One region of the Dickeya aquatica genome, then DNA from elsewhere that is predicted to be linked to it. Evidence: predicted binding sites of a transcription regulator. Region 1 holds the regulator's gene; the other holds the start of a gene.
The links. The regulator PurR, encoded in region 1, represses purine synthesis genes. The targets are predictions, from matches to a motif close to CANGCAAACGTTTGCNTG.
Positions count from the first base shown of each region.

Region 2: the regulator PurR is predicted to act here: its motif matches at 3,129-3,146, upstream of purM (phosphoribosylformylglycinamidine cyclo-ligase).

Region 1 covers NZ_LT615367.1:2,737,569-2,744,085, forward strand. Annotated here, with positions in the region: gene DAQ1742_RS12375 (C40 family peptidase) at 1-596, shown strand, start outside; gene cydH (cytochrome bd-I oxidase subunit CydH) at 781-870, opposite strand; gene purR (HTH-type transcriptional repressor PurR) at 1,234-2,259, shown strand; gene cfa (cyclopropane fatty acyl phospholipid synthase) at 2,653-3,804, shown strand; gene DAQ1742_RS12395 (riboflavin synthase) at 3,887-4,537, opposite strand; gene DAQ1742_RS12400 (MATE family efflux transporter) at 4,809-6,182, shown strand; tRNA gene DAQ1742_RS12405 (tRNA-Val) at 6,337-6,413, shown strand; tRNA gene DAQ1742_RS12410 (tRNA-Val) at 6,418-6,494, shown strand.
Region 2 covers NZ_LT615367.1:3,073,659-3,080,175, reverse strand. Annotated here, with positions in the region: gene galS (HTH-type transcriptional regulator GalS) at 100-1,098, opposite strand; gene purN (phosphoribosylglycinamide formyltransferase) at 1,385-2,026, opposite strand; gene purM (phosphoribosylformylglycinamidine cyclo-ligase) at 2,026-3,066, opposite strand; gene upp (uracil phosphoribosyltransferase) at 3,320-3,946, shown strand; gene uraA (uracil permease) at 4,130-5,419, shown strand; gene hda (DnaA inactivator Hda) at 5,550-6,257, shown strand; gene arsC (arsenate reductase (glutaredoxin)) at 6,266-6,517, opposite strand, start outside.

The DNA.
Region 1 (6,517 bases):
ACGCCAGTGCCAAACACCCGAACAGCGAGCCACACTCTGGCTCCGGGCATACCACGGCAAAAAACCAAAAAGGCAAATCTGCCACTACGCATACAGCGACACTAGCCGCCAATGCCCATCATGGTAAGAATAAAAACGATAAGATGAGCAAGTCAGGCATAGCCATGAACCCGGCACACCAAAAGCGCTATCAGCACGCCAAGCAAACGGCAATGAATAAGCTCATGAGCCAGATTGGCAAACCTTATCACTGGGGGGGACGACACCCTATTTCTGGTTTTGATTGCAGCGGGCTGGTGTATTACGCCTACAAAGACGTGGTGAAAATTTCCATTCCACGAACGGCCAACGAAATGTTCCATTTACGCGATGCCGCCCCCATCAAGAAGAGCGAACTCGAAAGCGGCGATTTGGTGTTCTTTCGGATAACAAATCGTGGTGCAGCAGATCACGTTGGCGTTTATCTTGGTAATGGCCGCTTTATTCAATCGCCCCGAACTGGCTCTGACATAAAAATCAGCAAGTTAAGTGAAGATTATTGGCAGGATCACTACGTAGGCGCTCGCCGTGTGGTTACGCCAAAAACCATGCGCTAATGACACCACTGTCATAACTCTACCGCCAGCCCCCTCACCAGATGAAACAAGCCCCGAAAGCGCATCTGCTCATTCGGGGCTTGTTTCATCATTATTTTGCACGCGACAAAAAATGCGGCCGCGGTGATATCACATCTGCGCGAGAGGAGCCATCAGCCAATGGTGAGTCTCCGCGTACTCAGGGTTAATTCAGCACCGCACTCATGCTAAATATCACAATCACCGTCAGCGCAACGACTGTCGTGAACAACGACATTTTCAAATTCGTATCCATAAACCATCTCCTGTATTTGACAAATCGGTGGGCCATCACATCATCAGAATAGATGGATACCGATGAAAAGCATAATCAATATCTTGCCTATTATATGAAGGACGTTTAAAAAAACCGCTTTCCCCATCACAGAGATAACACGAATTACCTCTTCCACTTTTGAGTTAAATCGGCCAAAATTCGCGGTTTACTGTATGCACTGCGTTGGCCGCCCTCCCGGCTCCCCTTCCGGCTACACTTCGGCATGTCTCCTCCTGAAAATAGTGTTTGGCTGGAGAAGAATTCACGCAGGCAAACGATTAACAACATATTTACTGCTGTAACAGATACGTTGCTGTTACAACTGTTCAGGAGTCACCTAAGATGGCAACGATTAAAGATGTGGCAAAGCGCGCAGGCGTTTCGACCACAACCGTATCACACGTGATCAATAAAACACGTTTCGTCGCCGAAGAAACCAAGGCTGCGGTGCGTGCCGCCATCGAGGAGTTACATTATTCGCCAAGCGCGGTGGCACGCAGCCTAAAAGTGAATCACACCAAGTCTATCGGTTTGCTGGCCACATCCAGTGAAGCGCCCTATTTTGCTGAAATTATTGAAGCGGTAGAAAACAGTTGTTATGCCAGAGGCTATACGCTGATTTTGTGTAATTCCCACAACAATCTGGACAAGCAGCGCGCTTATCTGTCGATGCTGGCACAAAAGCGTGTCGATGGTCTGTTGGTGATGTGTGCTGAATATCCACCGGCACTGTTGTCGATGCTGGCCGATTACCGTCATATCCCCATGGTAGTGATGGACTGGGGGGAAGCGCACAGCGATTTTACCGACACAATTATCGATAACGCCTTCGCGGGCGGTTATATGGCAGGCCGTTATCTGATTGAGCGCGGGCATCGCGATATTGGTGCGATCCCCGGCTCACAAGAGCGTAACACTGGCAGCGGGCGCTACCTTGGTTTTCTTAAAGCGCTGAAGGAAGCCGATATTACGATACGCGAAGAGTGGGTGGTGCAAGGCGACTTCGAACCAGAGTCCGGCTATAAAGCCATGCACCAGATTCTGGCACAAAAACACCGCCCCACCGCGGTATTCTGTGGTGGTGATATCATGGCGATGGGCGCTATCTGTGCGGCTGATGAGCTGGGCTTGCGGGTACCTCAGGATATTTCGGTGATAGGGTATGACAACGTTCGCCATGCGCGCTATTTCACTCCGGCACTGACTACCATCCATCAGCCCAAAGAGCGCCTCGGCCAGGCCGCATTCTCCATGCTGCTTGATCGCATTACCAGCAAACGTGAAGAAGCACAGACTATCGAAGTTCACCCAACGCTGATAGAGCGCCGCTCCGTTGCTGATGGCCCGTTTGTGGACTATCGCCGCTAAATTGCCCCTTATCTTCATGCCTGTGGGGTTCACTTTCAGCCCGCCTGATTGAATCTATTGTGCGGCCCACGCCAGTCGAATCTTGCCGACAGGCGCGGGCAGTCATAAACTTGTCATTGCCTTTAACGACAATAATCATCATGTGACGATGCAGGATTGTGATGGCTCCTCACATCGCCCATTTTGCTGCCCTGCTCATTGAGCGCCACGGTGCGCATAATCACCACCGCCTTTCCGCGCCCAGTGGCAGACGCCTTTCGTAGCCGCTTTTCTCTTGAATACCGCTGAGTCTTCAGGGCCAGACGATGGATTGAGTCCACCGAATGTTCTTCATGGGTACAATGGTCTAACGAATTCCTTGCACTGCAATGTTGGCAAGGTAGGGGGGAAGTGATGAGCTCATCTTACGCAGAGGATCTGGGGAGTGCTGGCACGTCCTGGTTCCAGATAGTCAATAATATGCTGGCGGGCGCTGGTATTACTATCAATGGCTCGCACCCGTTTGATATACAGGTGAAAAATCCCAATTTCTACAAACGGATATTGCGGGAAGGTTCACTGGGGCTCGGCGAAAGTTATATGGATGGCTGGTGGGAGTGCGAGCGCCTGGATATGTTTTTTCATCGCGCTTTACGTGCCGGGCTGGAAAACCAATTGCCGCACCGTTTGCATGACACGCTGCGGGTACTGCTGGCAAGAGTGATAAACCTGCAATCCCGCCGCCGCGCATGGAGGGTGGGCAAGGCGCATTACGACCTCGGTAATGATCTTTTCTCACGTATGCTTGACCCGCACATGCAGTACTCTTGCGCTTACTGGAAACACGCCGAAACGCTCGAACAGGCACAGCAAGACAAGTTGCATCTGATTTGCGAAAAATTGCAGCTACGCCAGGGAATGACCTTACTGGATATCGGCTGTGGCTGGGGAGGCCTGTCAGCCTTTGCCGCACGCCATTATGGCGTTCGCGTGACCGGTATTACCATCTCGCGTGAGCAGCAGACGCTGGCACAGCAACGCTGCCAGGGCCTGGATGTGTCTATTCTGCTGCAAGACTACCGTGACATGCACCAGCCATTTGATCGTATTGTTTCTGTGGGGATGTTTGAACACGTTGGCCCTAAAAATTATGACACCTATTTTCAGGCAATCAGGCGTAACCTCAAGCCCAATGGGCTATTTTTACTCCACACCATCGGAGCAAATGCGACCAACCTGAAAGTCGACCCCTGGATCAATAAATACATTTTTCCCAATGGCTGCCTGCCTTCGGTTCAACATATCGCAACCGCCAGCGAACCTTATCTGGTCATGGAAGACTGGCACAATTTTGGTGCCGACTATGACCGTACACTGATGGCATGGTATCAACGCTTCCAGCAACACTGGCCTGTTTTATCCAGCCACTACTCCACGCGTTTTCAGCGCATGTTTAGCTATTACCTTAACGCCTGCGCAGGTGCATTCCGCGCACGCAATATTCAGCTTTGGCAGGTGCTGTTTAGCGTTGAGGGGGTTGAAGGAGGTCTGCACGTCGCACGCTAATCGGTTCGGCACAAGACCTCACGGTTTCATCCAGGAAGCATAATCCGGCGGCATAATCACACGCTTTGCCGCCGGGTGAGGGTTATTCGTCCTGCGCTGACGCCGCTTCTTCCTGTTGCCGGGCCAGCTGTGCTGCCATTACGCGCTCAACCGAATCAACAATCGCCTGTGTTTGCGGGTCTATTTCAATATTGATGCTATCACCGAGCCGCTTTTGCCCCAGCGTCGTCCTCTGGAGCGTTTCCGGGATCAGGTGAACACAGAAGCGGCTGCGTGTCACCTCCCCTACCGTCAGGCTGATACCATCAATACCGATGAACCCCTTGTGCAGCACATATTTCATCAGCGTGGCATCCGACAGACGGAACCAAATCTGGTGATTATTTTCTGAGGTCAGGATCTTTACTATCTCTGCTGTGCACATAATATGGCCGGACATGACATGCCCGCCAATTTCATCGCCATATTTGGCTGCACGCTCAACATTAACCCGATCGCCCACCTGGATATCACCCAAATTAGTCAGGCGTAATGTCTCTTTGATCAAATCGAAACTCACGCGATCGCCGTCAATCTCCGTTACCGTCAGGCAACAGCCGTTATGCGCCACAGAGGCTCCAGGCTCCAGGCCCGGCAGCAGTTCGGCAGGTAACTGGATAACATGAGTGCGGAAATTGGGTTTTTCATCGACAGACACGACCGTCGCCGTGCCCTGAACAATACCGGTAAACATGATGGTGTTCTGGCCTCCTGAATCGGGAATAAACGCGATGAATACAACCGTCGCGTCTTTTCCTTATATTGGAATAACCCGCAAACGTATTCATCGAATGAACGGCAGTGTGCACCAGATTGACAGGAAAACCAAACGGAACTCACCAGCCAGTTCAGGCATTGGTTTACGACGGGTAAATCGTTACAATGCATTATCTTTTTTTACGAATAAAGGATGATTGTCTTTCTCGTAGCGAGATCTCTCTCAATCCTGTTCTAGGAAGGTTTTTGTGCAGAAGTATTTATCAGAAGCGCGCCATCTGCTGGCGCTGGCGATCCCCGTCATTATCGCGCAAGTCTCGCAAACCTCCATGGGGGTGGTGGATACCATCATGGCTGGATCTTACAGCGCAACCGATATGGCTGCCGTTGCGGTGGGCACCTCTATCTGGTTACCGGTCATTTTGTTTGGGCATGGCTTGCTAATGGCCCTCACACCGGTTGTGGCTAACCTGAATGGCTCCGGCAGGCGTGACCGTATCGCCCATCAAACCCAACAGGCGTTTCTGCTGGCCGCCATGATTTCTGTCGCCACCATGTTTGTACTCTATCAAGGGCAATATGTTATTCGCCTGATGCATGATGGCGCTCCCGAATTAGCGGATAAAGCCATCAAATATTTACATGCCCTACTCTGGGGAGTGCCGGGCTACCTGTTTTATCAGGTTCTGCGCAGCCAGTGTGAAGGGTTGTCAAAAACCCAACCGGGAATGGTTATCGGTTTTATCGGCTTGCTTATCAATATTCCCATCAACTACATATTTATTCACGGCAAACTGGGTATGCCGGAGTTGGGGGGAGTGGGCTGTGGTGTCGCGACGGCCTCTGTTTACTGGATAATGATGATATTACTGGGGGTGTACTCACGCCACGCCTACTGGCTAAAGGACATCCGGCGGCAGAAAAAGCGCCTGGAGCCGGACTGGGCGGTATTAAAACGCCTGTTCGGACTGGGGCTCCCGGTTGCACTGGCGATGCTATTTGAAGTGACTCTGTTTGCTATCGTCGCCCTGTTGGTACTGCCTCTGGGGGTGGTGGATGTTGCCGGGCATCAAATTGCGCTCAACTTCAGTTCACTCATGTTTGTATTACCGTTATCCGTCGGCGTTGCCGCCACTATCCGCGTTGGGCACCGGCTGGGAGAAAAAGCGGTGGATGCTGCCCGCATCGCCGCCCACACCAGTATTCTTACCGGCATTCTGCTGGCTGTCTGCACGGCGATTTTTACCATCACGCTGCGCGGGCACATCGCAATGCTCTACAATAAAGACCCCGCGGTGGTAGCAATGGCCTCGCACCTGATGTTACTGGCCGCGGTTTACCAGATTTCTGATGCAATACAGACCATTGGCAGTGGTGTTCTGCGCGGTTATAAAGATACCCGTGCCATCTTTTTCATCACGTTTATTGCCTATTGGATGCTGGGGCTGCCGGTAGGTTATCTACTGGCGCTGACCGACATACTGCTACCTCGCATGGGGCCTGCCGGTTTTTGGTGGGGGTTTATTGTTGGTCTGACATCATCGGCAACCATGATGGTATTACGCATCCGTCGGGTGCAGCGCCAACCTGTTGCACACATTCTCGCCAGAGCGGCGCGATAATCTGTCAGTACGCCGCTAAAAATGCGGCGTACTGCCCATAAGCTGTGCAATCAGTCTGTTGATAGCAGTATTTTTGTTTTTTCCCCTTGCCAGCATCCAGGTAGCCCGTTAATATTCGTCCCCGTCGCCGCCTGGCGATGATGTTTAAACAAATGCGTTCATAGCTCAGTTGGTTAGAGCACCACCTTGACATGGTGGGGGTCGTTGGTTCGAGTCCAATTGAACGCACCATAATGCGACCGTAGCTCAGTTGGTTAGAGCACCACCTTGACATGGTGGGGGTCGGTGGTTCGAGTCCACTCGGTCGCACCAATCATCTATAGCACACGATAGAA
Region 2 (6,517 bases), 340 kb from region 1:
GACTGCAATGTTAATTAACTGTGAATTTACTCACAGATTGAAAGCGGTTACATGGATGATTTGGATGAATTAGTGACCGTCTGCACATTTTAGCTAACATTAACGTGCAGCAACGGAATGCCGACGTACCAGGGTTGGCATGAAACAGTGTCGTGCGTCGGGGTCAAGCAAGCCCGCCGCGCCTTTAAGTGCCAGTTCGGTCGCAATTTTTGCCATGGAAACAATAGGGTAACGAATGGTGGTGAGCCTTGGGTCGGTATAACGCGAAATGGGAATGTCATCAAAGCCGACCACGGAAAAGCGCGTCGGCACCACAATACCGTTATCTTTGAGCGCCATCAGGGCTCCGGCGGCCATACCATCATTGTAGGCAAACACGGCGCTCAATTGCTGATTGCGCCCCAGCAGCTCAACCATCGCGCTTTCACCACCCTGTAAATCGGGCTCACCGTTCGCCACCCACTCCTCTGGCGCGATGATGCCTTGTTCCTGTAACGCCTGTCGCCAGCCGGTATACCGCTCTGCCACATCCTCAATCGGGTGGCTGGAGCGGAGATAACCAATGCGCTGGTGGCCTTGTTGTAACAGCATGCGGGTGGCCATCATGGCTCCGCTGACATTATCCAGACTGACACAGCGGTGCGGGTAGCCCGGTAGCAGCCGGTTGATGAGGACCATGCCTGGTACCTGCTCCATAAATCCGGCCAGCTCGTCGTCGGATAATGCTTTGGCATGCACGATAAGCGCGTTGCAACGCTGGCGAATCAACACCTCAATGGCATGGCGCTCTTTTTCTTCCTGATGGTAGGAGTTGTTTATCAGGACATGTTTTTGCAGCCGCTGGGCTACGGTATCCACCGCCTTGACCATGGCACCGAAGAACGGGTCGGACACATCCATTACAACCACACCGATGGTATCACTCACCTGCGTTGCCAGCGCCTGAGCGTTGGCATTCGGGCGATACCCCAGTTGCCCGACCGTTTGCAGCACCAGATCGCGAGTCTGTTGAGTGACCGCGCTGCTGTTATTCAGCACACGGGATACGGTAGCGATTGAAACGCCTGCCTGACGCGCGACATCACGGATGGTAATCATCAATACTCACCACAAAGGAAGAGAGTTCACAAGGGCGACCCGAGAGGGGCGCAGCGCTATTTTGTCAGGGGGCATGGAGAGACTGCGTGAGTCAGGTCACAACCATGAAAACGGTTACATACAATTCTGTAACCTTTGTGACGAAGGTCATTCTTGGTTACATCACGCCAGCCGCGTGTTGCTCAGGAGCATGGCTGGGTTACAGGGAGAATGGTGATGCCGGGAACGTACCGGCTGTCAGACAGATGACGCCCTGATAACCTCAGGGCGTCAGAGGAAAGCAGAATTACTCTTCGGCCGCGTAGCCACTGGCAGGAAGGGGGTGTCCATCAAGCCAGGCCGTGTTATCACGCAACGCCAGACGGCCGGCCAAAAACCAGCTTACCACCAGCGGGTAGATGCTGTGTTCCTGCACCTGCACCCGCTCTTGCACATCCTGTTCGCTATCGCCGGGGAAAACCGGCACCTTGGCTTGTAAAATGACCGGGCCACCATCAAGCTCTTCCGTCACGAAATGTACTGAGGTGCCATGTTCGTGGTCGCCATTCTCCAGTGCTTTACGATGAGTGTGCAGCCCAGGGTATTTCGGTAACAGTGAGGGATGGATGTTCACCATTTTACCGAGAAAGCGGGCGACAAACCCGGCACTGAGAATTCGCATATAACCGGCCAGCACAACCAGGTCCGGCTGGTATTTTTCAATCTCGGCGGCCAGTGCCTCATCGAAGGCATTACGACTGGCGTAATCACCCGGTTGCAGCACATGCGTCGCAATCCCGGCGTGACGGGCGCGCTCAAGGCCGAATGCAGTCGGGTTGTTGCTTAATACAGCGCAAATCTTCCCGGCCACCCGGCCTTGCCCGCAGGCGTCAATCAACGCCTGCAAGTTGCTTCCCTGACCGGAAATCAGCACAACGATGGTGTTCATTACTGGATGACCACCGTTTCCCCGCCATCATCCGTGCGGGAGATAACACCAATGTGCCAGGCTGTCTCACCGTTGCTGTTAAGGTGGGCAATAGCCTTGTCTGCCTGATCGGCCGGCAGAGCGATAATCATGCCCACGCCACAGTTAAAGGTGCGATACATTTCATGGCGGCTGACGTTGCCAGCCTGCTGTAGCCACTGGAACACCGGCGGCCACTGCCAGCTTGATTCATCAAGGGTGGCTTGCATACCTTCCGGCAGTACGCGTGGAATGTTTTCCCAGAAACCACCGCCAGTCAGGTGGGAAATGGCGTGCACCTCGACGTTTTCGATCAGCGACAGCACGGATTTGACGTAGATCTTCGTCGGAGCCAACAGGTGGTCTGCCAGCGGTTTACCGTCGAGTTCAACCTTGTCGGGATCGGTATGGCTCACTTCAAGGATCTTACGAATTAATGAGTAGCCATTAGAATGCGGGCCGCTGGACGCCAGCGCTATCAGCGCATCGCCTTCACGCACCTGACTGCCATCAATGATTTCTGACTTCTCAACCACGCCGACACAGAAACCGGCGACGTCATAATCTTCACCGTGGTACATGCCGGGCATCTCGGCAGTTTCACCACCAACCAGCGCGCAGCCTGACTGCTTGCAGCCTTCGGCAATACCGGTAATCACGCGGGTTGCGGTGTCAACATCCAGCTTACCCGTGGCGTAGTAGTCAAGGAAGAACAGCGGCTCAGCGCCCTGAACCACTAGGTCGTTAACGCACATCGCGACCAGATCGATACCAATCGTGTCGTGACGCTGCAAATCCATCGCCAGACGCAGTTTGGTGCCGACACCATCAGTACCGGAAACCAGCACCGGTTCGCGGTATTTTTGCGGCAAGGCGCACAGCGCACCGAAACCGCCCAATCCTCCCATAACTTCCGGGCGACGGGTCTGTTTCACTACACCTTTGATACGGTCTACCAATGCATTGCCAGCATCAATATCCACGCCTGCGTCTTTATAGCTGAGAGAGGTTTTATCGGTCACTGCGGAGTCCCCACGGAGGTTACGATTGGTTTAAAAAATGGAGCGGGCTCATTCTAGCAGCGTAAGCAAACGTTTGCGAGCAGTGTGTTCGTGCGCACGGATTTCGCCAGCGTCCAGCGGATGATGCCGGGGGAGGGGAGGAATTTCCGTGCTGGCTTGATTTGGATCAGCCCCGAGTCTATGGCGCTTATTTCAAAAAGCGGTATAATCCCGCGATTTTTTTGGCCGCCAACCGCCGATGGGGAGAAAAGTAATGAAGATCGTCGAGGTAAAACACCCGCTTGTCAAACACAAACTGGGCCTGATGCGTGAGCATGACATCAGCACCAAACGTTTTCGCGAACTGGCCTCGGAAGTGGGCAGCCTGCTGACCTATGAAGCCACTGCCGATCTGGCAACGGAGAAAGTGACCATCGAGGGTTGGTGTGGCCCGGTTGAAGTCGATCAGATAAAGGGTAAGAAAATTACCGTGGTGCCGATTCTGCGTGCCGGCCTTGGCATGATGGAAGGGGTGCTGGAAAACGTTCCCAGCGCGCGTATCAGCGTTGTTGGCATGTACCGTGACGAGCAAACGCTGGAGCCGGTGCCCTATTTCCAGAAACTGGCGTCTAACATTGATGAGCGTATGGCGCTGGTGGTCGATCCGATGCTGGCGACCGGTGGTTCAATGATAGCGACGATTGATCTGCTGAAAAAAGCAGGCTGCCAGAGCATTAAGGTGCTGGTGCTGGTTGCTGCGCCTGAGGGCATTGCCGCGCTGGAAAAAGCGCACCCTGATGTGGAGCTCTACACGGCATCGATTGACAAGGGCCTCAACGAACACGGCTACATTATGCCGGGCCTGGGCGATGCGGGCGACAAGCTGTTCGGAACCAAATGATGCTTAAAAGCCGACTGTCGAGTCGGCTTTTTTTTGCGTATGCCAGCGCTGCTGTTGCAGGCGTGCCTGGCGTTCGCATGCTGACCACGGATGGCGACATTTTTGCAGCGCCTGTTATTGACGACAGGGCTGACATTTCTGCCGGATACTCCGGTCATTGCATGACATACAGAGGAAAATAAGATGACTCGTCGCGCCATTGGCGTCAGTGAACGACCCCCGCTTTTGCAAACGATTCCGTTAAGCTTTCAGCACCTGTTTGCCATGTTTGGTGCAACGGTGTTGGTGCCGATGCTGTTTAAGATAAACCCGGCCACCGTATTGCTGTTTAACGGTATCGGCACACTGTTGTATCTGTTTATCTGTAAAGGGAAAATTCCCGCTTATCTCGGTTCCAGCTTTGCCTTTCTCTCACCGGTATTTTTACTGCTACCGCAAGGGTATGAAGTGGCGCTGGGCGGGTTTATTTTGTGTGGTGCGCTGTTTTGCCTGGTGGCGCTGGTGGTGAAAAAAGCGGGGACGGGCTGGCTGAATGTGATTTTCCCCCGGCTGCGATGGGGGCGATTGTTGCGGGTAATTGGCCTGGAACTGGCCGGTGTGGCGGCGAATATGGCAGGATTATTGCCCGCAGCCGGTGTGGAAATGGACAGCAAAACCGTGACCGTTTCGCTGGTGACACTCTCCGTTACCGTGCTGGGTTCCGTGCTGTTTCGCGGTTTTCTGGCGATTATTCCCATCCTCATTGGGGTGCTGGTCGGTTATGCGCTCGCGTTTGTGATGGGAATGGTCGATTTCGCGCCCATAGTCCAGGCGCATTGGTTTGCGCTGCCAACATTCTACACACCGCGTTTTGAGTGGGTGGCAATGCTGACGGTATTACCGGCCGCGTTAGTGGTGATAGCCGAGCATATCGGCCATCTGGTGGTGACGGCCAATATCGTGAAAAAAGATCTGGTGAAAGATCCCGGTCTGCACCGTTCGCTGTTTGCCAACGGCATATCGACCATGCTGTCCGGTTTCTTTGGCTCAACGCCGAACACGACCTACGGAGAAAACATCGGCGTGCTGGCAATCACCAAGGTTTACAGCACCTGGGTGATTGGCGGAGCCGCGGTGATCGCCATTCTGCTTTCTTGTGTCGGCAAACTGGCCGCCGCTATCCAGGCCGTGCCTGTACCGGTGATGGGCGGTGTGTCCTTGTTACTGTACGGGGTGATTGGCGCATCCGGTATTCGTGTGCTGATCGAATCCAAAGTGGATTACAACAAAGCACAAAACCTGATTCTGACGTCGGTTATTCTGATTATTGGGGTCAGCGGTGCCAAAATCCATCTCGGGGCGGTTGAGCTTAAAGGCATGGCACTGGCCACCGTCGTCGGTATCTGCCTGAGCCTGCTGTTTCGCCTCATTAGTCAGTTCCGCAAGGAAGAAGAGGTGATAGAAGCCTCTGAAGAGGATGCTGTCGGGCATTAATACGCCGTATTTACAGATGTAAGTCGCACGATCCGGTGTGCATGGCGGCACACCGGCATCATCGTGCGGGTTCAATCGCCAACGGTTTCTATGCTAAACTCGTTCCGTTTTCCTGCCTGTTTGGTTTGAGGTGCTTCTGAACACACCGGCACAGCTATCACTGCCACTCTATCTGCCTGATGATGAAACCTTTGCCAGTTTCTATCCGGGTGAGAACACGTCCCTGCTGGCCGCTATTCATAATGCTCTGGAACAAGAGCATGGTAGCTATATCTATTTCTGGTCACGCGAAGGCGGGGGCCGCAGCCACCTGTTGCATGCTGCGTGCGCGCAATTATCCCGTCTTGGTCGTGCAGTGGGGTATGTACCGCTTGATAAACGGGCTTACTTTGTGACTGATGTGCTCGAAGGGATGGAGCAACTGGCGCTGGTGTGCATCGATAATATTGAGTCGATTGCCGGTGACAGCGAGTGGGAAATGGCGATGTTCAACCTCTACAACCGGATACAAGAAGGTGGCCGAACCCGGCTGTTGATCACCGGCGATCGCCCGCCTCGTCAGCTTAATCTGCAACTGCCTGACCTGGCTTCACGCCTTGACTGGGGACAGATTTATCGCTTACAGCCGCTATCCGACGACGAGAAAGGTGAGGCGCTGCAATTGCGCGCCCGGCTACGCGGGTTTGAGCTGCCGGAAGATGTCAGCCGTTTCTTGTTGAAAAGGCTGGACAGGCAAATGCGCACGCTGTTCATGACGCTGGATCAACTGGATCACGCCTCCATCACCGCCCAGCGCAAGCTCACCATTCCCTTCGTCAAAGAGATCCTCGATTTGTAATTGCAGGGTTAGAGAATGTCCAGCACCTGTTCTGGCGGGCGGCCAATTCTGGCTTTACCGTTGGCAACCACAATCGGACGTTCAATCAATTTCGGGTGACTGACCATTGCCTGAATCAGTTGTGCTTCGCTGAGGTGTTTTTCGGCCAGGCCCAGTTCCCGGTAAAGATCGTCTTTGCTGCGCATCAGTTCGCGGGCGCTGGCAAACCCCAGTTTTTCAAGCAGGCTGGCAAGGGTGGCGGCATCCGGCGGTGTGTCGAG